Regions from separate parts of the Colwellia sp. MB02u-9 genome, predicted to be linked through region 3. Evidence: predicted binding sites of a transcription regulator. Region 3 holds the regulator's gene; each other region holds the start of a gene.

Region 1 (8,216 bases), on a different contig from region 3:
GTTTAAACAATGATTATGACAATGCGCTGCAATTAATTGATGAAGTGATGTCTTCACCTCCGGCACTAGACATTGCTATTATTTCTAAGGCACAATTTCTATTTGCTAAAGATGACATGAGCAAAGCGGCAGAAGCGTATGGTGCGTTTTTAGCGGTTCATCCCAAAGATCTTTATTCTAGATTAATGCTCGCATTATCATTAACTAAAGCCTCAGATTATCAAGCGGCCGAAAAGCAAGTCGACGTGATATTGAAAAACCTACCATCTCAGCCTCTAGGTAACGAAATAAAATCGCAGATCAGGTTCGTCGATAAAGACTATGCACAAGCCAAACATTTTGCTGAATTAGCCTTACAAAGAAATAATAATTTACTCATTTCAAGAGTGGTTGCTGGTATAAGTGCATACCAGCTCAAAGAACCAGAACTGGCTTACTCTCATTTAGTAAAAATTAAAGATCAATTATCACTAAAACATCCAGCACAACGCTTATTAAATAGTCTTCGATTACAACTGGGTTATGTTGATGAAAATATAGCGGCATTATCAGCGGCTCCATTAGAGGAACTAGATGTCGAATTATTAACTTCATCTGCTCAAGAGCTATTTAATTTGGGACGGGTGGATACTGCAGAACGATTGCTCTCAAAAGCATCCACTATAGCACCTGAAGATGGTTTTATAGATTTTCAAATGGGTATACAAAAATTACTGAATAATGATGATTCTGCAGGTGCTTTTTTTGAGGCTGCATTTGAAAAGAACCCTGACGAAGACACAATAGCAGCTATGAAAGTACTGAAACTGATTGATGAAAAAAATTACGAACAAGCGATTGAAATCACTAATGGTATTAAAAAACGCAATGAAGAGCTAGCCTATGGCTTAATGGCGGCTATATTTAAACGCCAAGAAAAATATGATCTAGCAGAAATAGAGCTTAAAAAGGTGGTGGGGTTAAATAATAAGCAAGTGGGTGCATTATACTCATTGGCTGATTTGGCGAAGCAAAAAAATAACCTTGAGGCCGCTATTGGTTATTATCAGGAAATTCTGATTATTGACCCAGATCAGGTTCATGCCATAAACGCTTTATTAAAGTATGTCACCAACAGTACTTATCAAGCAGAAATTAAATTATTCTTTGAATCAAATATTACTAATTCTGCGGGTAATGCTACAGCTAGTCTAGCTTTAGCTGAATATTTTGTATTTCAGCAGCAATTTAATGAGGCAGAAAATATTTTAGCGAAGGCTTTGCTACAACACCCAACTGATTTACGTTTGAATTTATTATTAGCAAAAATTTACATGTACCACAAAGACTATGCGTCAGCGCTCAATCAAGTAGATGCCTACATTCAGTTTCAGGATAGAGAACCCAGAGCTTATCTTGCCAAAGCCTTAATTTATAATGAAATGGGGGATAAATTTAATGCTCTGCAATCACAAATACAGGCCGTAAAGTTACAGCCTAATGATTTTGTTGCACAAACAGACTTGGTTGCGTTTTATTTAGCTAACAATAAATTGCCTGAAGCAAAGAAAATATTAGCAAGCTTAGCTAGCAGCCCACAAGTAGCGCTTAAAATTAAGCGTTTAAAAGGCAAAGTAGCATTTATGGAGCAAAATTATCAAGATGCGATAAGGTTTCTCCAACCAATATATAAGCAAGTAAATTCTCAAGAAGTTATCCTTGAAATTGTACAATCTATGCAAAACCTTGGGCAAGTAGAACAGGCAATTGAGATTATTAATGAGGTTAGCAATCGTGTTAAGTCAGATATTTCCGTAGCTATTTTGTTAAAGCAGGCAGAGCTTTATTCTGAGCAAAAGCAGTTGGCTGAGGCTATTGTTATTTATAATCAGTTACTTAAGAGAACAAATGACCATTTTGCTATTTCAAATAATTTGGCCTGGGCATTGTTAGCACAAGGCAATACAAAACAAGCGTTGGCACAGGCGACCCTTGCGATAAATGAAGCGCCTGATGAGCCTATTGTGCAAAATACTTTTGGAGTGATCTTGTTAGCCGCTGGGGAAAGTAAGCAGGCTTTAATATATCTTAAAAAATCTTATGAAGCAGAGCAAAGCAATAGTAATTATACCTTACATTATATTCAGGCATTGCTGAGCAATAATGAAAAGCAGGATGCTAAAAAATTATTAAAACAGCTCAATGAATCAACATTATCATCAGATAGTTTGAGCCGTCTTAAACGGGTGAAAAGGGAAATATAACTCAAACTCTTTCTTTAAAGTGTCAGTTTTTTTTACATAATGAAGATATAATTTTTTTTGTGATTGAAAAAAAACTAATAAAACAGCGATTTGCCATGTTGGTTTGTTTTATGCAAGTTTCTAGTTGGTAATACTACTGTTATCGAATAATTTTTTGCATATTCAGCTTTTTTGCAAATTAGTTCACATTTATAAGGAAAGAAAATGAAAAAACTAATTTCAACACTAATCGCTTTATCTATAGCCGGAAGTTTTGCCGGCAGTGCTTCCGCTGACGAATTTTATATAGATATAGGTTCTAATCAAGGCGGGAATGCAAATACGGCCAATGGCCCGAATACAACCGGCTGGTTAGATCAACTATCGTTTTTGTACGAATCTACATCTGTGATCACTGATGGTGGCGTTGGTGGGGCAAATGCTTTATCAGTTGGCGATACAATATTATCTGCTGGCGGTGTAAATAACGGTAACTTTGTTGACCCAACCGGTATTAGTAATAACTTGATTGATGGCTTTGAACCGTCAGAAACCACCTTCGGCGGCCCAAGTAATAATGGCTTTGGTCCTGCTAGTCCACTTCAGTGGGGTTTAACTTTTGGTTTTCCTGATTTAGCCGGCACTTGGAATGGCTCAGGATTTGATTATACTTCTGGTACGATATCTATGTATTATTATGATAATACGATGACTAACCTTGCTGGTTTTGTAAGACTGTTTGATTTACAAGTATCAAGTGGTGGTGACACTGGTAATTCCACGGTTTTAAATGGTCAGTTAGTCAATTTTAACGCGCTATCTTCAGTAAATGGTGTTGACGCCGCTGATGTATTTAATTTTGCTTTAGGATCTTTTGGTGAGCTAAGTGGGCCACCAAATAATCAAATAGTTAGCTTTAATGCCTCACAAGATACTCAAGCCATAGGTGCTCTTCAATTTGCAGGTGGACAAGCTGAATTTGCCGCTAGTCATAATGGCTCTATCAATTTCTCTCAAGTACCAGAGCCTGCTTCTATTGCTATTTTAGGCTTAGGTTTACTGGGTTTTGCAGGAGCCAAGCGTCGTAAAGCTAAATAACTTTGCGTATTATTATTTGAATCTACAATTAATGAAACCGCCGCAAGGCGGTTTTTTATGTATCCAGACTACTTATTTATACTATTTAAGTATTATGTTATAGCGTGTTAATACTATTCTTTAAGCTTGTGTAATATGTAATACTAAGTTTAGCTTTTTGTTCGTGGGTTATTTATCACCGAAAAAGTGAAGTTTATCTTGATAGCTAAGCAAATTTTTTAAAGGCTGAGTAAGAAAACTTAATAACTGAGAGTAATAATTTTAGTTAGACTTACAGATATAAGCTTTTTTGTGCTTGCTCTAGTGTTAATAAAGAGTGTCGAATTTATTAACACTAGAGCTAAAATTAATTACCTTTATTTAAATTAATTGATATTAATCAATGCCTTAAGTGTTGTGGCTTGACTTTTGCATTTCTTAGTCTAATTAAACAATAAGGGATTAACATGAAAAAAGTAGTAACCAATATAACAAAAGTAGTGACAACACTTGTTGCTTTATCTTTTGCAGGCACTTCAGCAGCAGATCAATTTTATATTAATGTAGGTAACGATTTTGGTGGTAATGGTACCAATAACCCAAAAGCCGCGGGTGTAAATACAACAGGTTGGTTAGATCAGTTGTCAATTGCTTATCAGTCAACTTCAACCATTACTGATGCAGGTAGTTTTGGTGTCGCTGACGGTATATTAAGTGCCGGTGATAGTATTTTATCTACAGGTGGTGTTTCAAATGCTAATTTTACTAGTTTATCTGACATATCAAGTAATTTAGTGAATAACTTTGAACCTGCATCAACCACTTTTGGTGGCCCAAGTAATAATGGTTTTGGCAATTGGGGTTTAACTTTTGGTTTTAGTGATTTAGCTGGTACATGGAACGGTTTTGGTTTTGATTACACTTCGGGTACCGTGTCTATGTATTATTACGATGGCACTACGACTAGTGTTAGTGAACTTATTCGCTTATTTGATTTAGAAGTCAATGGTGGTGGCGATACAGGTAACTCAACGGTTCTATCTGGCACTATGACTAACTTTGGTGGAACTACTGTTAATGGCGTTGATGCCGGTGATGTGTTTGTTTCAAAACTAGGTACCTATAAAGATTACTCTTCTGTACCAGGTCAAAACGTTTACTTTAATGCCTCACAAGATACACGGCCTCTAAATAGTGTCGATTATAATAATGGCATCGCTAACGTTGGTGGTACCCATAACGGTTCTATCAACTTTTCTGTGCCAGAGCCTACTTCTATCGCTATTTTAGGTTTAGGTTTATTAGGTCTTGCTGCTGCACGTCGTCGTAAATCATAATTAGCTTTATAGTAAAACATAAAAAAACCGCTTAAGCGGTTTTTTTATGTTTTAAATTTAAGAAAAGTGGATAAGTAATAAGTTAATTATTATCTGATAATAACGTTTTAACTCGCCAAAACATAAAGCGCTGTAGCCAATTTTTATTACCCCAAGGACGCCAAGTTTTAATCAAACTATTTCTATAGGCATCAAAATGCATGCCATGAGGTGCGTGAATAACGTGACCACGTTTTAGCAATATTTTTAATACATTGGTACAGAGTGTTCCTGCAGCTAAGGATATACCCATACAGGTAGATGGCACTTTTTTCTTAAGGAAATTAACCGATGCTCTATCCACTAAATAGTGGCGTTGCTGTACCGAAGGTGACACACCAATAACAAAGCGAATAATATTGTCGTTGAAAATTTGAGCTTTTTCTTCTTCACTACTATTTGCTGCAGGATCTACAATGGCAAAGTATTCATCAAAAGACATTTTACCGGGCATAAATACTAAAAAAGCGGTTCCCATGCCCATTGGTGCTGCTGTTATTGTTGGAATTCCTTTTTCATAGCAACGACGGAATACTTTGCGCCTGATCTCCAATACAAAAATATCAAGACTATCTACGTAGATATCTACACCATCTAAGAAGTCATCCATATTTTCTTCATTAATGCCTGAGCTGAAGTTTTTTATGTTGGCTTCAGGATTGATACCTCTAATGGTATCTTCCATAACTGCAGCCTTGGCTTGACCCAAAGTTGACATGTTAGCACCGGCTTGGCGATTAAAGTTTGCCACATCATAATCATCAAGATCAGATATATGAAAATCTCCAATACCTAAACGAGCTAATACTATGGCGTGATCACCACCCACACCACCTAAACCTCCAATAGCAACTTTGGTGTGTCTAAGTTTTTGTTGCTCTTCCTGAGTAACCCAACCGATATTTCGAGAGAATGCTTCTTCATAGTTAAACATGAGGATCCTTTTATACTAAAATTTAGGTTTATTAAGCTAGTATCAGTTTTTGATCTTAGTAATAGCATTAATATGGGAGAGCACTATTTTAAACTTTTACCAATTTCTCTTTCGATCTCTTTATATAAACTTTTAAATCCAGGAGATAAATTTTTCATAAAAATCGATGAGTTAATGTAGTAAGGTGCTCGCAAACCATGATAATCAATGGCTTCACCAAGCTGGATAAAGTTAATACCGACAAATCGCAGACTGCGGGCTAGCCTTGGTTCCATCATGACATACACGTGTTTTACGCCCGTTTTAATGCTTATTGACGCCCCGACCATATAAAGTCCAATGGCAATAAATGGAAAGCAACGTAACTCAGTTTCTGAGTAGGTGGGTTCATTAATTGTACCGACTGCTGAGCCATTGAATTTATCTATTTTACGTCGTCTAAAATCAGCTTTTACGGCAAGGCGAGATATTTCAGCTATTTCATGGCGTGGAAAGTTGCTTGGGTGTAGTTCTTTGTTTTGTATGGCATTGGGGCAATATCTTTCGATCGGTAGTAGTTCAGATTCGTTGGCTGATGTCACCATTCTTACGCAACTTGTATAGGTATTCGACGGCTTATGTTTTATCATAGCGAAGAGCGAGTGGGCATCAAACTCATCTTGTTCTTTACCACCATTTTTTACTTTTTCATAGGCCAATTCTTCACAATAAACATTGTGACGAATGCGGAACACTTCGTCGCGTAACTCATCAGTATCGGCAATTTCAGGCTTTAAGAATTGGGTGAAATGCTTAGAAATATCCACTGCATCATGATTAACTTTCATTGATGCAATGCGTTTGGTGATGGCTCCAACCACGGGCACGTTTAGTAACTTCTTGCTCCAATTCATTACTTTTAGTTCCTGACTTTTAGTCGGTTATGCATGATGATAATTATGTTGTTCTTAGTATAGCTATATAATTAAGTTACCATTTTATGTAATGATTATGAAACACAATTGTTAATTATTTATTAACAATTGTGTTTTTAAGCACTTAACGGCCATGATTAGTTTTAATAGGCACAATTTTCATTGCAGTTTCATAGCCAATATCAAAAAGTGAAAATTTTTTTTCTTCACTCATACCAAAATCAACGGCCGAGCATAAGCCGGTGTTGATAATGATAGTATTGTGCCAAAAGGCGTCATTAATATACTCACGTGATATGGTTGTCATAAAGGTCCTGATCAATAAGGTTACGTAATTTACGATAGGAAATAGCCCATCTGTTTTGAGCTCGTCATATTCATGCTCACCGCGCAGACGAAAACACAATACGGGTGTGCCGTCCATAGCCCAATCTCGGTGTAAGGCATCTTCAGATAAAATACTGCCATCAACCATTAAATGTTTACCAAAGGGTTTAAAGCTGAAAACCAGTGGAATTGACATAGAAAAACGCACGGCCAAAGAAACTTTCATATTAGGTGTTCGTGCTTGGTTAAAAATAACGGGTCGGCCAGTTTTAACATCGGTGGCTACTATATGTAAGTTTCGATCTAGGTCGATAAACCTTTTTCCTTCTAGGTGTTGGTCAACCCATTGTTCAAAAATGTCACCGGAACTTAAACCGCCATTACGAATTAAGCACACTAATGAGAAACCTTTAAATTGGTTGTAATCTGTGGTTATCGCAATATGTTTAATTTTTGCTATCGATAAACCAGCAGCATACAAGCTTGCAATTATGCTACCTCCTGATACGCCAACAAGATGAGAAAAATCGATATGCAAATCTTTTAATGCTTTCAAAACGCCGATATGAGCAGGTGAGCGTGTTCCCCCGCCAGCTAAAATAGGTACTATATTCGTCACATATATCTCCTCGCTGTATCCTATTATTTAATTATGGGTAAAAATGACAAAATCGCTAGCAAAAAAATGTGCTAAGTTCAGGTAAAGTTTAAATTTTTAAAAGGAGTAAAAATATGAATAAATTATTACCATTATTAATCTTTATTGGGCTGATATTCAGTTCAATAGCCTGCGCTGATTTCGCGGATACGGTGAGTTTACTTAAACCTTCTGTGGTTGGTATTGGTGTTTATACGCCGACAGGACAGCCGAAAAATCAACTTTATGGCACGGGCTTTGTTATTGGTGATGGCACTTATATCGTGACCAATCATCATGTTATTGAGCAAGAGTTAGATGATAATTTATTACAAAAATTAGCCGTATTTACCGGTAAGGGCCGAGCGGCGAAAGTAAAATTAGCTAAATTGGTTGCCCATGATGAGGATCATGATCTTGCTATCCTTAAAATTGAAGGGCAGGCGTTACCGGCATTATCATTAGCAAACAATGACTTTCGACGTGAAGGCAGTGCTATCGCATTTACTGGATTTCCAATTGGCGCCGTTTTGGGGCTTTATCCTGTAACACACAGAGGTATTATTGCTGCCGTAACACCCACTATTATACCCGTTGATGATGCAAGACAAATAAGCATAGCTATGCTTAAGCGCTTAAGAGATCCTTATTTAGTGTATCAGTTAGATGCAACCGCTTATCCGGGCAACAGTGGTAGTGCTATGTATGATGTTAAAACGGGTGAGGTTA
Region 2 (8,216 bases), on a different contig from region 3:
TCACGCCATAAAACTTCAGCGATATCTGCCATGCCCATTGGGGCTCCAGGGTGTCCTGATTTAGCTTTTTGCACGGCATCCATGCTTAAAACTCGAATTGCATTGGCTAGTTGTTGACGCGACGGCATATTTGCTCCAATTATTATAAGATTTGATGGGATATAAATTGCGCTTATTTTCGCCTAGACTACCCCTTAACTGCAAATGTTATTAGCATTTTTCTATGATTATTTTTAACTTAGCTATATTTATATACTTTAAGGCTTACTTAGCCGTGTTAACTGTCGTGAATAGATCTGGTGATTAAATCGACAATAAAAGCTGAATGGGCCGAGTAAGCGCTTGAAATTAAAATTAAGATCCTTTAGTGTTGATGGCTTGTATGTAAAAAAAAATAAAAACTTAATAAAAACATGCAAGCTGACATAGGATTAAATAATGAACAGCTCGTCGTCACGTGGAATTAAGCTGACTACGGTAATATTAGCAGTATTAGTATTAGCCATATCAGCATTGTTGAGCACTGGCTCAGCAGCAGACAACAAGGACGTTGTAATAGAACAAACAGATAGTGAACTAGTGATTTAGCGCATTTAATAATCAAAGCCTCGCAATTGCGGGGTTTTTTTATGTACGCTAAGTCAGTTGTATCAGGGTGGTAGGATGCATGCTCTAGGGTGTAGGTCGTTATTTATCACTTATTTTACAATCTGTTACACTGAAAATAAGTCAACAAGTAAGTGTGAGAAATTGACACGACATACACAATTTATATTATCTTGTGTTGACAGCCTCTAGTCGCAGATCGCTTTAAAATAATGCCAATAGATTAATTTTTTGCTATTTACCAGCGTCTTAGCCAAACATCAGGCTAGATAAAATAACTCACCATAAAATTTCAGTACCGCTAGTTATAGTACCGATAGTTATAAAGCGCTTACCTGCAAAGTTTGTATCAATAATTACTGGCGTCCCCACCAGGACTCGAACCTGGAGCAGCAGCTTAGGAGGCCGCAGTTTTATCCAGTTAAACTATGAGGACATGATGCAAATAATTATAGTGCTAGCCTATGCTACAGCTATTTTATAAATTAGTATTCAAAAAAATACACTTTACAGCGGATAACTATTTAATTAATAGTCATAATTTGTAACCTTGATCAAACTTTCTAATACCTTACCGCTAAGTCGTTAATTTGGATGTTGTCTAATATGTGCTGCTCAGTGGTGGTAGCCCGGGCACTGTCTTGACTCACAGAAGTTACCATAACTTTATAAGGGCTGATGTTAAAACCTGAATAAGAGCGCTTATCATCACTGATAAAATTATTGAAATGTAGCAAAGAAAATTCATCACCTATTTTAACCCCGTGTCTTTTTCCTAAGTTAAAAGTCAGTGAGTTACCTTGTACTTGCACAATTCTGCCCTGGGTTGGCTGACACATCATGTTCTCATCAATATCACTGACCATGTTGTCTAAGGTCAGACTAATGCTTTGGCCATAGTCACTTTGCCAAAAGTTATGGCTAGTAACGTCAACTTGTTTGCGCTTATCGAATTGCCAAGGGGCAGAGCTTTGATAGTGTTTAGCCAAAACTCTTTCACCTGTGGTACCGTCGTGAATATAAAGGGCAAGATTAAATTGGCGTTGATAGACGTTTTTTTGCCAAAACTGCCAGTTATTATTTTCGTCATTGGCGAGAGAAAGATCTTGGATCTCTGAAAACAGAACATACTGGCTATCTGTCATGTTGGCTAATGACATGGTTAAGTTTTTTAAACTTTGGCTTTGCAAGCTTTGGTTATAACGTGAAAATTCTGTTTTAGTTTGCAAGGCCAGTTTAGTCTCCAAATAAATACCTTGCTGCTGTATTTTATTAGCGAGTTGTTGGATTAAGGTGCTATCAATAGCGTAGATGTTACCAATATTAGCTTGTTCACGGTGTAGTATATTACTGCGGGTTAACAGCATGGATTTTTTATAATCAGCCGCGAAGCACTTTTTTTCTTGTGGAAAAATATCAGCCCGAATGGTGACAGTGACCAAGTCGTCGCTATAGTGTTCACTGACCAACTCTAATGAATTCACACTGCCACTGGCACGAATGCTAATTTCGTCTTGGGTCAGTAAACCATTAACCACTTGTTGAACACTTGACACTGAAGCACCGGCAACCAGTAAGGCTTTTTTCAACGCGTTGTGCATGGCTTGTGTTTTTGCTGTTTTGTTATCAGCATTTACTATGCTCGCCACACCTTGCGATACATACCATTGTCCGACACTAGCGCTACTATATATAGCACAGCAAAGGCAAAATAAACTTAAGCGCATAAAGGTCTCTTTTAATAGGGAATCAATCTCTGTTTTTAAATATGCAGGTTTTGTGCCTATTTCAAAGAAAAGTTCAACTCAAGATAAGTAAAGCGGCCCAATAAGCTAGTTTCATCGGTATTAGGTTACTGATAGAGATGCAGCCTTAGGGTTTTACCAGGCATTAAAAATCCTATATGGTTTGGCAAAAGCTGGCGCTTGGATAAAAAGGGGTCTTGAAAGTGATAAAGCATCAGTGCTGAAAAAAAGGTGACAATAGGCAGAACAATAAGGCATAAAACTATGCCCGCTAATCTGCGAGTATAGTTTAATCTACCATGCTTTAGGCCAAGTTGAGGTGAAATAAAAATATTGGCGCGGATCATGCTTTAATATTTTTATTAATTATTTTCATTAATTTTATGACATTAGCATTAATTGAGGAGAGCTCAATGAAAAATTGGCTTATAGCAATAATAATACCGACAGTGATGTCGTGTTCTGTGACAACCAAGGACGATTTTTATCGATCTTCTTATGCCGATAAACAAGAAATTGACAGTTTTAAGTTACCTCGTCATGCGATAAATGACGTGGTGAAAGGTCTTGCCTATCAAATGCTGGAAAGTAGCACCTTTGTTACGCCTAAAACGCCAATCGCTGTTGCATCATTTGTCGATTTGAAAAATTTAGAATCAACTAACTCGTTAGGCAATCAATTGTCAGAAAGTTTTATCCATGAAATGCAACGACATGGCTTGGTTGTTATTGATTTTAAAACTACCGGACATATTCGTGTAACGGCCGATGGTGATTATGTTTTTAGTCGCGATTGGAAAGAATTGCCCGAACGTCAGATAATTGACTATGTTGTTACAGGCACTATGATGCAACAAGATGAAGGGGTGTTAGTCAACGCAAGAATGATTGGCATGCAATCTCGAGTTGTGGTGGCAACGGCGCAGTCTTTTATTCCTGCTTGGGTTGTTGGTGATGATTTTAATCGCCATGAAAATGTTAAAATGAAAGATGGCATGATCTTGCGTGACAGTACCAAACTCGCTGACGATGCACGTGCCATTGCGATACAAAAGTAATATTATCAAACAAATGTCTAAGGTCAATATGAATACTTTACGTTATGGTATCGGGATTTTTTTAAGTGCTTTAGTGTTAAGCGCCTGTTCTTCGGTGTTTGATAAACAGGTGGAATGGCAAAACGTGAAACCTGAAAAATTTCCTGTCTTAACCGCCATAGGGCAAGCACCAATTAGTTTGCAGAATTCTCAAAACAAAACCCAGCGTATGCTAATGGCAATAAAAGCTTCAAAAATTGCTGCTTATGCGGAGTTAGCTGAACAAGTTTATGGTCAAAATATTAATGGTAGCACCACCATGTCTAATTTAGTGCTTGATAATCAACAATTACAGGCATCAGTACGAGGCATTATTCGTGGCGCAAAAGTCGTTAAAAGCTATCCGGTGGGTGACAGTTATACCACTGAGTTGAGTTTAGATTTTAAAGATGTTTATGAAATTTATATCGCGACATCTAACCGCAAAGAAATAAAGCATATCTCATATTACTAGCATTATTACTAGCGTCATTGAATTGCGCTGTATTTTAGTACCATTAAAAAAACCAGCTATTGCTGGTTTTTTTGTAGATAACCTAACACATATAAAGCTAAGCTTTTATACCTAAGCTACTGAGTCCGCCTGAGGTTTTTCCTTTACTATTATAGGTCATGGATGACTTGTTATGATTCTCTAGTAATGAGGTCTTCATGCGTTCTACAGATAATTGTGATTGCTGAATGATCAGGCCATTAATTTGATTCTGTTTTTTACAGCGCACTAAAATGGCTTCGATATCTGATAGTAGGCTGGTGAACTTGCCCGCTAGTTTTTCTTGTTTGAATTCAAAACTTTGACCAATGGCATTGTCAATTCTCTGAATCGCCAAAAGCAGGTCGTTTTTGTCTGCGGTAAGCTGAATAAGTGCATCAGGGTTTTGCTGTTGCAGTACATCTTTCTCAGTGTCTAATAACGTCTCTAATTGCGTTAATTGCGATAATTGTTGAGAAACCAATTGTTGCGGTGTTAGTTTTTCAGACACTTAATGTACTCCATTTTAGTAACACGTTAGCCAAGTTCAAATTCAAAATTGGCGATACTTGCTGCTAGCTTTTCTGGATTTATTTTATAATCGCCAGAGGCAATAGCACTCTTTAATTCAGCAATTTTTTTCTCATTGACTACAGGAGAATCAGCGGCTTGTTTTTGCAGCTCATTCATTTGTTTTGCTTGCGGGGTAATAGATACCGAATCACGCGTTGCCAATTTAGCTTGTTGCGAGGCATTGCTACTTTCGCTAACTTGCTGTTTGGTCTGAACTTGCTGTTCAAGTTTTTGTTTTACTTGATTGGTGTTATTCAAGTTGTTGATATTAATAGCCATTATTGTATCCTACTTACAACAGTTATTGGTTTCTAACCTTTTATCGGCAAAACAGCAGAAAACTTAAGCAATTATTATAAATTAATTATCACTTGGTTAATAGCGTTAACTTGCCCCTGAACCACACGACCAGACTTCCTATTTCGCACCGATATAATTTCGCCTAAACTGCCGTCATTTAAGGCAATGCCAAAAGACTTAATTTCAAAATGTGCCGACTTAGCAATAATATTCACCGGCTCGCCTTTACAGACAAAACAGGTATTTTGATTAGTAATAGCACTACCTTGAGACAAGTTTCTTTTTGTGCGAGCACCCACCACTACTTTAGGGTCGGTAAGCACTGTGCCTCGTATTTGCCCGTTATCTTTAAATATAATTTCGATATTAGCGTTACTAAGCAAAGTACCTTTGCTTATTCGCATTTGCGTTACCAATACAGGTACAATGGTGTGAATTTTTACTGGGATATACAACTGCCAAGATTCTTCGTCAGGACAAACAATTTTAACATTTACGTTTCTACCAATATGCTTTTCAGGTATATTTGCCGTCAATGGTAATAAACAAGGCTGTAATGTAATTCGGGGGTCTATTTCAGAAACTTCAATCTTCAGTTTTCCTCGTGCTGGCAAACTGACATTGTCTTCAACATAGGATTTGATGAAGTTATAGAGATAATCACGATCGAATGTCATGGCTGAACTAGCGTTAATACTGGCCAAATAAATAAGGGTGATTGCTATTACTATCTTTAATTTGTTCATAAGTTATATCTGACTGCTAGGAAAATAAAAATACACGTCCAACTTAATTAAGTTTAATTCAGTACAATTTAGCACGAATAACGTCAAAGTATTTACGTTGTTGCAATGCTAGTGCTTTAAACGTTAAAACAATCAAGAATCGTGCCTTTGTTATACTTTCATTGGCACACCAAAGAGGTTTTTATGGCAAGTATATTAGACACAGTTAATCAACGTACCCAATTAGTTGGCCAGAACCGACTGGAGTTGTTGTTATTTAAACTCATTGGTAAACAGCGTTTTGGTATCAACGTATTTAAAGTGCGTGAAGTTATGCCATGTCCTAGGTTGACCGTAATACCTAAGCAAAACAAATTTGTTAAAGGTGTTGCTCATATTCGTGGTCAAACTATTTCGGTTATTGACTTAAGTAAAGCCACGGGTGGTCCGGCCATTGTGCAAACAGAAAGCAGTTTTGTGATTATTTCTGAGTACAACCGAACTGTGCAGGGTTTTCTTGTTGCCGGTGTAGAGCGCATTGTAACCTTGAGCTGGAAAGATATTATGCCGCCGCCAGAAGGTGCGGGAAAGTTAAGCTACCTTACGGCGGTAACCAAAATTGACGACGAACTGGTATCGATTCTTGATGTTGAAAAAATTCTCAATGAAATCAATCCTATTTCAACAGAGTTAAGCGAAGGTGTTGCTGATGCAAGCGTTGGAGAGGCTATTGGCGAACGAGTGATTATGATTGCTGATGACTCGACCGTGGCACGAAATCAAGTTAAACGTGCTCTTGAACCTTTGGGGTTAACTATGCTGTTAGCAAAAAATGGTCAAGAAGCGCTCGATCAATTACAGGAAATTGCTCAAGGGTGTCAAAACAGCATCACTGAAAAAGTCGCTTTGTTGATTTCTGATATTGAAATGCCCGTGATGGATGGTTATACCCTAACAGCAGAAATTAAGCAGAATGATCGCATGAAAAATATGCCGGTTATTTTGCATACTTCGCTAAGTGGTGTTTTTAACAATGCCATGGTAGAGAAAGTAGGGGCTGAAGATTTTATTCCTAAATTTCATCCCGACGAGTTAGCGACTGCGGTTAAAAAGTGGTTAAAGCATGATGAGATTGCTTAATCTTTGTTTGCAGTATTTAAATAAGGTGGACCACAGCTAGTGTTAACTAAACAACTTGATGATAAAAGTTATCATCAATTTAGAATGTTTCTAGAGCAGCAATGCGGCATTGTTTTAGGTGAAAGCAAGCAGTACCTGGTGAAAAGTCGCCTGGTACCTCTGATGGCAAAATTTGATGTCGCGTCTTTGGCTGAACTCGTCGCGCAAACACTTAATCCCGTTAAACGACAATTACGCGCTGCCGTTATTGATGCCATGACCACCAATGAAACCTTATGGTTTCGAGATGGCTATCCCTTTGAACTATTGAAAAAAGATCTACTGCCAGGCTTTAAAAACCAGCGAGCGCCATTAAAAATTTGGTCAGCGGCAAGCTCATCAGGACAAGAGCCCTATTCAATAGCCATGGCGATTTATGAATTTCAACAGAGTAACCCAGGCGCATTTCCTGGCGGTGTTCAAATTATTGGCACTGATATATCTACTACCATGTTAGATCATTGCAAACATGCTCATTATGACAGTTTAGCCTTATCACGAGGCTTATCTTTGGAGCGGCAACGACAGTTCTTTGAAAACAGTGGTAATGGCATGTTAAAGGTGAAAGACGTGATTAAAAAAATGGTCAGTTTTCGCCAACTTAACTTGTTAAATAGTTATAGTTTACTGGGCCAGTTTGATTTGGTTTTTTGTCGTAACGTATTGATTTACTTCGCTCCTGAACTAAAATCAAAAATAATTTCTCAAATACACGGTACGTTGAAACAAGACTGCTTTTTATTTTTGGGTGCCTCAGAATCGCTGTCAGGTATTAGCCAGAATTTTAACATGATCCGCTGTAATCCTGGTATTGTTTACCAAAAAAAATAACCTCTTCGTATAACTTTGGCATAAATATTGAATAAATACCTTCATTCTTCTGGAGGTATTTTTTTATGGCTATTAGTTTTGATAAAGCATTCGGTATTCACCCGCAAGGTCTACAAGTGCGTGCTCAACGCGCTGAACTTATTGCCAGTAATATTGCCAATGCCGATACACCAGGCTACAAAGCCAAAGGAATGGACTTCAAAGCCGCATTAGCACAAGCCGCCTCAAAACAACAAACCGGTATGACCCGTACCAACGAGAAACATTTCGACGTGCGTATGGAACTTAACAACGGTGTCGGTTTTCGTATACCTGATCAAGCCGATACAGGTGACGGTAACAGCGTAGACGTACAAGTGGAACGAAACTTGTATCTAGAAAACTCTATGGAATATCAAGCAAGCCTACAATTTCTTACTAGTAAGATTAAAGGCTTAAAACAAGCAATTACTGGAGGGCAATAATAATGAGCCTATTTAATGTATTTTCTATTTCCGGTTCAGGCATGAGCGCACAATCTGTCCGCTTAAATACCACCGCGAGTAATATTGCTAACGCTGATAGTGTTAGCAGTAGTGTCGGTGAAACCTATCGTGCCCGCCATCCAGTTTTTGCCGCCGAGATGCAAAAAGCTGCCGGAGGACAAAATGAGTCGGTAGGTGTGGAAGTACTTGGCATTGTGGAAAGC
Region 3 (8,216 bases):
TATCAGCTCAGAGCAAACTATCTTAATATTAGGTAAAGGATTTACTATGTATGGCTCAGGATTAATTGTAGACTTAAACACAACACAGATGACATTGACCGAACATGTACAAACTATTTATAAAAAAATTAAAAAATAACTTATATTGTCTCACGGCGTTAGCATTATTAGTGCCTGTCGCAAGTGCAGAAAAATTTAACGTAGAACAAGAGATTAAAATATCTTCTTCACGCCAAGCTGCCGATCTCAAAAATAAAATATTCAGTTATATTGATAATGTCATTATTTCTCAAGGCACACTAACCATACATGCCGAGTTAGTACAGGTTATCACCCAAGAAAACAGTGACAGCAAAATTTATATTGCCAAAGGCTCTCCAGCGACCTTTGAACAAACGCTTCAAGATGGTAGCCCAATCAATTTGCAAGCCAATGAAATCCGTTATGAGCCGAGTATGAATACCGTCGTTATTTCAGGCAATGCTCTCCTTAGCCAAGAAGGCAGTAAAGTGAGCGGCAGTAAAATCACCTACAATTTTGCCACAGAATATGTCAATGCCGAAAGCCTTGAAAATGCTAAAGTTGAAACCGTATTACAGCCAAAGAACAAAACTGAATTGCCTATAAAATCAAAGGATAAGCAAGAGTAAATGTCAACTTCTACATTATCAGCAACCGGCCTTGCCAAGTCCTATAAAGGCAGAAAAGTGGTTAAAAACGTCAGTATGCACGTTTCCGCTGGACAAATTGTTGGCTTATTAGGGCCAAATGGCGCAGGTAAAACTACCTCTTTTTATATGATTGTTGGCTTGGTAAAGAACGACAGTGGCTCAATTGTCTTAAATGATGAAGATATAACCTTACTGCCGATGCACGAGCGCGCGAGAAAAGGTATCGGTTATTTACCACAAGAAGCCTCTATTTTTCGTAAGTTATCGGTTCATGACAACATCATGGCCATTTTACAAACACGTAAATCACTTAGTGATGTTGAGCGACAAGAAAAACTTGAACATTTATTAGAAGAGTTCAACATAGGCCATATAAAAGATAACTTAGGCATGAGTTTATCTGGCGGTGAGCGCCGACGAGTTGAAATAGCCCGGGCATTAGCCGCAGATCCTAAATTTATATTACTGGATGAACCCTTTGCCGGTGTTGACCCGATTTCAGTAGGTGATATAAAAAAAATTATCCTACACTTAAAAGATCGTGGCATAGGTATATTGATCACAGATCACAATGTGCGCGAAACACTTGATGTTTGTGAGCATGCCTACATCGTTAGTCATGGCGAACTTATCGCTGAAGGTAATTCAAAGCAAATTCTTGCAAATCAACATGTAAGAGATGTATACCTTGGTGAACAATTCACGCTATAGTGAATAAAACCAATTGAATTAATGAATTTGAATAGGGAAAAGAAAACGTAAATGCGTCCTACTCTGCAACTCCGTATCGGACAACAGTTAACGATGACCCCGCAATTGCAGCAGGCGATCAAACTGTTGCAATTATCAACTTTGGATCTTCAACTAGAGATTCAAGAAGCACTTGAAAGTAATCCTTTGCTTGAAGTTGACGAAACGCACGATAACAATTCAGAAAGTACCCCTGACCATTTAGAAGCAGGATATTCGGTAACGGTAGGCGAAAACTCAGCAGCATCCTCTGATGGCAGCGAAGACTCCACTCCCTCGATAGACGAAATTAGCTCCTCTGAAGGTTTAGCAAAAACAGACATCCCCGAAGAACTCAACAGCGATAGCACATGGGATGATAACTTCAGTGCTGGTGTTAGTAGTGGCGGTGTTGGCCATGCCTCAGAAGATTATACTTATCAAGGTGAAACGAAAGACTCATTACAAGACCATCTAATTTGGCAGATGGAACTAACGCCCTTTACTGACACTGATAGAACCATTGCCATTGCCATTATTGAAGCCATAGATGAAGCCGGTTATTTAACCGTTTCAGCCGAAGAGATCTTAGAGAGTGTCGGTATTGATGGTGTAGAACTTGATGAGATTGAAGTGGTGTTAAAGCGTATTAACGTATTTGACCCCATTGGTGTTGCCGCTCGTTCAATTCCAGAGTGCTTGCGTATTCAGCTCAATCAATTTGCTAAAGATACCCCTTGGTTAGCGGAAAGCAAAATCGCCGTCAGCGAGTATATTGACTTGCTCGGTAATCGTGATTATCGTCAATTGATGCGTAAATTACGCTTGAAAGAAGAGCAATTACGCGAAGTTATTCGCCTAATACAAAGCTTAGATCCCCGTCCAGGTGATAGCGTCATCAAAAGTGAAGAACAATATGTTATCCCAGACGTGTCTGTTGAAAAGAAAAACGGCCGCTGGACAGTAGAGCTCAATCCTGACACTGCCCCTAAACTATCGGTTAATCAGCAATACGCCGCTATGTCTCGTTCAATGAAGTCATCTACTGATAATCAATTTATTCGCTCTAACTTGCAAGAAGCAAAATGGTTTATTAAAAGCTTAGAAAGCCGTAACGAAACACTTTTAAAGGTTTCAAATTGCATTGTGCAACGCCAACAAGGCTTTTTTGAACACGGACCTGAGTCAATGCGCCCTATGGTATTGAACGATATTGCCGAAGCCGTAGATATGCATGAATCAACCATTTCTCGTGTGACCACGCAAAAATATATGCACACACCTAGAGGGATTTTTGAGCTTAAGTACTTTTTTTCTAGCCACGTAAGTACTGAAAACGGCGGCGAATGTTCATCAACGGCTATTCGTGAATTAATTAAAAAGCTAGTGGCTGCCGAAGTACCTGCAAAACCACTCAGCGACAGTAAAATGGCAGATATTTTAGCAGAACAAGGTATACAAGTGGCAAGGCGTACCATTGCCAAATATCGAGAGTCACTTTCTATACCGCCATCAAATCAACGTAAAAGCCTATTGTAGGCAGTTTTATTCAGCCAATAAAGAGGATTGAAATATATGCAAATTAATCTTACTGGACACCATGTCGATGTTACCGATTCATTACGTGATTATGTCAATGGCAAGTTTGAAAAACTAGAGCGTCACTTTGATCATATCAATAATGTACATGTAGTATTAACGGTAGAAAAACAGAATCAGATTGCCGAATCAACGGTGCACTTAAGTGGCACTGAAGTTCATGCTAAGGCACAACATAGTGACATGTATGCATCGATTGATGCATTAATTGACAAGCTAGATCGCCAAATCTTGAAATATAAAGGCAAAATCAACAAACATTAGCGCCATTTCGCTATAGGTCTTAGAAGTTTATGAAGTTGCAAGACATCTTAACCCCGGACTGCACTATTTGTGCAGCACCGGGTGCCAGTAAAAAACGTATATTAGAATATTTAAGTCGCTTGGCCGCCGATAAACTCGACAGCCATGATACTTTTCAGCTCTTAGAAAGCTTAGTTAAGCGTGAAAGATTGGGCTCAACGGGCATAGGTAATGGCATTGCTATACCTCATGGCCGTTTAGAAAATGCTACGCCTACGAAACCTATTGCCGTGGTTATTACCACAGAACAAGCGATTAATTTTGACGCTGTTGATCATCGTCCCGTTGATATTTTTATCGCCTTATTTGTTCCTGAAGAAGAATGCCAGAGCCACTTGAGTACGCTGCAAAGTATCGCAAAAATTTTTCGTAACAAGCAATTTTGCAAGCAAGTGCGTAAATGCCAAAGTAATCAAGAACTGTTTCAGTTAATACAACAAGCGAGTTAAACACGGATGAAATTAATTATTGTAAGTGGCCGTTCAGGCTCAGGGAAAAGTGTTGCACTGCGTGTTTTAGAGGATTTAGGTTATTATTGTGTTGATAATATCCCTGTCAACTTGTTACCCGCACTTACCCATACGGTGATTAATGATTATGAAAATGTTGCCGTAAGTCTCGATGTTCGTAACCTGCCAGCCGATCCTAACGACGTACCCGAAATTATTGAATACCTGCCTAATGCAGTAGAATTGAGCATACTGTATTTAGATGCTGATGATAGTGACCTTATTCGCCGGTTCAGTGAAACGCGACGTTTACATCCGTTGATCAAGCAAAATATTGCGCTAGACCAAGCAATTGCCTTGGAGAAAAAATTACTTGAGCCCATTTCCAGTCGGGCTGACTTATACATCAATACCAGTCAACTAACACCACACCAACTCGCTGACTTAGTTAGAGAGCGAATTCTGGGTAAAACGTCTGGTTCAATGGTGGTTGTGTTTGAATCATTTGGTTTTAAACATGGTGTACCACAAGATGCTGATTATGTTTTTGATGCCCGCTTTTTACCTAACCCATTTTGGGATAAAGAGCTAAAAGGCTACACAGGTTTAGACAAACCGGTACAAGACTTTCTTGCTAGCCAGCCCATTGTGACTAAATTTGTTTGGCAAATTAACAGTTTTATGATGACCTGGTTACCCCACTTAGAACGTAATAATCGCAGTTATATCACCATTGCTATTGGTTGTACGGGTGGCAAGCATCGTTCGGTCTATATTGCCGAATTACTGGCAAATAATATGCGTAAAGAGCGTAAAGATGTGCAATCTCGCCACCGTGATTTAACCGTTGAAGGCACGTAAGCTAAGATGAGCAAACATACGAGCCGTAATGTACTTATCATCAATAAACTTGGGCTACATGCCCGAGCGGCTTCTAAGCTTGCCCAATTAAGCCAAAAATTTACCGCTAAAGTCATTATTGAATTAGACGAAAACCGAGCAGACGCGAATAGTATTATGGGGCTAATGCTGCTGGCAGGCGCCCAAGGTAAAACCGTCAAGGTTATTGCCTCTGGCCAAGATGCTGAACAAGCCTTAGCAGAAATTTGCCAACTCTTTAGTAACAAATTTCATGAAGCCGAATAGTAACAGAGCACTTCTTCCTTGCTAAGCACGTGCTTAAGTCAATAAAAAAGCTGCTAAAATGGCTAGATTACGGTAAACTCTACGCGGATAATTATTAACGAACCCTAGTGATTAAAATAATATACTAGCCAATTTAGCGCTACATTAAAGCCTTTAGAACAAGCGAAATAACTCAAGCATACCCGTTTTCAACTTTGTCTCCTGAGTCGCACTACCGTCCAAGTCTATCGGCGCTTATGTTTATTTATTTGCTATAACAAAACCTTAATAGTTATCTCTCATAATAGGATCTGTTTAACTTGCTGGGTTAACATTGAACTCGCTTCAGTGGTGTTAGATAAACCCAAAGATAATAGTGTTAGTTTGCAAGTGCTATGGCGTGCTCATACGTCTATGTAGCCAGCCACACATCATGTGTTTGCTGAGCCTACCTACTAAACAAACGGCACTAAAGTAAGTTCAACAATCCCTAATAATTTTCAGTTTTCGTTTTACAACGGCAAAAGGTGAATATATGCCGGAAGGTTCTAAACAAGAATACAATCATCAGCGCCTTCAGCAGGTTAATGATGCCCTCGATAGTGGTATGTTTGTCCATGTCCGCAAGCTATTGCAAGACATGCCCGCTTACGATCTCGCTTTATTATTAGAGTCATCGCCAAGCAAAAGCCGTGTCGCGCTTTGGCAGCTTATTGATGCCGATCACCACGGTGATGTGCTCGAAGAGTTAAACGAAGAAGTTCGAAAAGGCATTCTGAAAAATATTCATCCAGAAAAACTAGCTGCCGTTGCAGAGGGAATGGATGTTGATGATTTAGCTGAAGTTTTTAGAACACTGCCTGACACAGTTTATCAGGAAGTGCTTAACGCGATGGACTGGCAAGATCGCCATCGTGTTGTAGCTGCACTTTCATTTGAAGAAGACACGGCCGGCGGTATCATGAATACCGATACCATCTCTATTCGTCCTGATGTTACGGTAGATGTGGTGCTGCGTTATTTACGACTTCGCGGTGAATTACCTGAAGCAACCGATTCTTTTTATGTCGTTGACAGAGCCGATCATTTCCTTGGTTCAGTGTCTTTATCCGCTATTGTTACTGCCAAAGCAGAAACCATTATCTCAGACCTCATCAATAAAGATATTCAAGCCATTACCGCCGATATGAATGAAAAGGATGTCGCGCAGCTATTTGAGCGCTACGATTGGTTTTCTGCTCCTGTTGTCGATCACGAAGCACGACTACTGGGTCGTATTACCATAGATGATGTTATTGATATTATTCGTGAGGAAGCCGAGCATTCTATGATGAGTATGGCGGGTCTAGATGACGAGGCTGACACCTTTGCTCCGGTCTTGAAAAGTACCCAACGCCGCTCTATTTGGTTAGGCGTGAACTTAATCACCGCTCTTCTGGCTGTCGCAGTGTCGAGCATGTTTGAAGGCATTCTAAATCAACTGGCTATTTTAGCAGTGTTAAACTCTTTAGTGCCTAGCATGGGCGGTGTCGCCGGCAACCAGACTTTAACCTTAGTTATCCGCGCTATGGCCTTAGGGCATGTTGGTGAAAGTAACTCGCGAATTTTACTCTATAAAGAATTGGCCATTGGTTTTTTTAATGGTCTAATTTGGGCGGTGTTAATCGCTTCGGTTGTGGCGATTTGGCAGCAAAACTTAATGCTGGGCGCCATCATTGCCTTTGCCATGTTAATGAATATGACCGCGGCTGGCATTGCCGGTGTTACCGTGCCATTAATGTTGAAAAAAATGAATATAGATCCCGCCTTAGCCGGTAGTGTTATTTTGACAACGGTTACTGATGTCGTGGGTATATTTGCCTTCTTAGGCACAGCGACCTTGCTGCTAGGAAAATAAACCATAGCGATAAGCTTTCAGTTTAAAGCTGTCAGTAAACAACTGAAACTAGTTACCGTTCACTTGTTTTTTCTGACAGCTGACAGCTTTTAACTTCAAACTTCTATTATTTTTAACTGCCCGCTACTTGCATCTGGTTAACAATAATAGAACCGGTGCGAATACTGCCTCGCATGTCGGTATCGTTACCAATAGCGACAATTCCAGCAAAAATATCCTGTAATTTACCCGCAATGGTAATTTCATCCACTGGATAAGCTATTTCGCCATTTTCTACCCAAAAGCCTGCTGCACCGCGAGAATAGTCACCGGTCACTACATTCACGCCTTGCCCCATCAACTCGGTTACTAACAAACCCGTGCCTAACGTTTTTAACATTGCATCAAAATCACCGCCTTGGCCTGCGTCTTTCATGCCGAGTTGCCAATTATGAATGCCACCGGCATGACCGGTTGATTTCATGCCTAACTTACGCGCTGAATAGCTAGTTAACAGGTAAGTGGCTAAACTGCCATCCGTAATAATTTCACGATCTAGGGTAGCGACACCTTCGGCGTCAAAAGCACTACTTGCCAAGGCCTTTTTCAAATGAGGGCGTTCACTGATGCTTAAAAATTCAGGAAAAACTTGTTGGCCAATGGCGTCCATCAAAAAAGAAGATTGTCGATACAAATTACCACCACTAATCGCGGCAATAAAATGGCCAAATAAGCTATTGGCCACATCAGCTCGAAACATCACAGGTACTTTAGCGGTCGCTAACTTACGAGCACCTAAGCGTGATAATGTTTCTTTAGCCGCTTGTTGCCCTATGTTGGCTGCACTTTCCATCGCGTCAAATTCACGACTCACGGTATAAGCATAGTCTCGCTGCATGTCATCACCTTCTTTGGCAATCATCACACAACTTAAATTATGCCGCGTACTCGGATAGCCCACTAGCTGCCCCTGACTATTGCCGTAAACTTTAAAACCTTCAAAGCTCTCTAATGTGGCGCCGTCTGAATTAGTAATACGTTTGTCATAGCCAAGTGCAGTGTCTTCACAGGTTTTTGCTAAACTAATCGCTTGCTCTGTGGTTAACGCTTTAGGGTGATATAAATCTAAGTCTTCAGGCGTCATCGACAATAAATCTTTATCTGCCATACCTGAGCATTCATCAACAGAGGTATATTTAGCAATATTTACCGCGGCTTCTATGGCTTGTTTTAAAGCTTTTTCAGATAAATCAGCCGTAGAAGCACTCCCTTTACGACCGTCTTTGTAAACGGTAATACCAAGCCCACCATCATTGGTAAATTCAACATTTTCAACCTCGCCTAAACGGGTACTCACGCTAAGACCTTGTTGGCGACTCATCGCAACTTCAGCACCATCGGCTCCGAGTGATTTAGCCATTGTCATGGCGTCATTAACACGTTTTTTCACATGTTCTATTTGCA

The links. Region 3 encodes sigma-54, which starts transcription at its own class of promoters, with help from an activator protein. Its sites were predicted from a motif close to GTTGGCACGNNNNTNGNNT; they were not measured.
Region 1: a site for sigma-54 is predicted at 3,716-3,734, ahead of H4J65_RS04065 (PEP-CTERM sorting domain-containing protein). Genes of this name have one in related genera too.
Region 2: a site for sigma-54 is predicted at 2,684-2,702, ahead of H4J65_RS13055 (FlgO family outer membrane protein). Genes of this name have one in related genera too.

Annotation. Positions count from the first base shown of each region.
Region 1 is NZ_JACGVF010000070.1:100,439-108,654, forward strand. It holds gene prsT (XrtA/PEP-CTERM system TPR-repeat protein PrsT) at 1-2,243, shown strand, start outside; gene H4J65_RS04060 (PEP-CTERM sorting domain-containing protein) at 2,448-3,320, shown strand; gene H4J65_RS04065 (PEP-CTERM sorting domain-containing protein) at 3,767-4,636, shown strand; gene H4J65_RS04070 (ThiF family adenylyltransferase) at 4,719-5,609, opposite strand; gene H4J65_RS04075 (PEP-CTERM/exosortase system-associated acyltransferase) at 5,693-6,502, opposite strand; gene H4J65_RS04080 (patatin-like phospholipase family protein) at 6,648-7,469, opposite strand; gene H4J65_RS04085 (serine protease) at 7,583-8,216, shown strand, end outside.
Region 2 is NZ_JACGVF010000096.1:148,756-156,971, forward strand. It holds gene tkt (transketolase) at 1-128, opposite strand, end outside; gene H4J65_RS13040 (hypothetical protein) at 439-588, shown strand; tRNA gene H4J65_RS13045 (tRNA-Arg) at 967-1,042, opposite strand; gene H4J65_RS13050 (flagella assembly protein FlgT) at 1,170-2,333, opposite strand; gene H4J65_RS13055 (FlgO family outer membrane protein) at 2,765-3,409, shown strand; gene H4J65_RS13060 (LPP20 family lipoprotein) at 3,438-3,902, shown strand; gene H4J65_RS13065 (flagella synthesis protein FlgN) at 4,000-4,431, opposite strand; gene flgM (flagellar biosynthesis anti-sigma factor FlgM) at 4,458-4,772, opposite strand; gene flgA (flagellar basal body P-ring formation chaperone FlgA) at 4,847-5,539, opposite strand; gene H4J65_RS13080 (chemotaxis protein) at 5,723-6,658, shown strand; gene H4J65_RS13085 (protein-glutamate O-methyltransferase CheR) at 6,698-7,528, shown strand; gene flgB (flagellar basal body rod protein FlgB) at 7,594-7,992, shown strand; gene flgC (flagellar basal body rod protein FlgC) at 7,995-8,216, shown strand, end outside.
Region 3 is NZ_JACGVF010000100.1:204,484-212,699, forward strand. It holds gene lptC (LPS export ABC transporter periplasmic protein LptC) at 1-139, shown strand, start outside; gene lptA (lipopolysaccharide transport periplasmic protein LptA) at 171-650, shown strand; gene lptB (LPS export ABC transporter ATP-binding protein) at 651-1,382, shown strand; gene H4J65_RS17080 (RNA polymerase factor sigma-54) at 1,434-2,939, shown strand; gene hpf (ribosome hibernation promoting factor) at 2,976-3,263, shown strand; gene ptsN (PTS IIA-like nitrogen regulatory protein PtsN) at 3,293-3,751, shown strand; gene rapZ (RNase adapter RapZ) at 3,758-4,612, shown strand; gene H4J65_RS17100 (HPr family phosphocarrier protein) at 4,619-4,897, shown strand; gene mgtE (magnesium transporter) at 5,412-6,773, shown strand; gene pmbA (metalloprotease PmbA) at 6,886-8,216, opposite strand, start outside.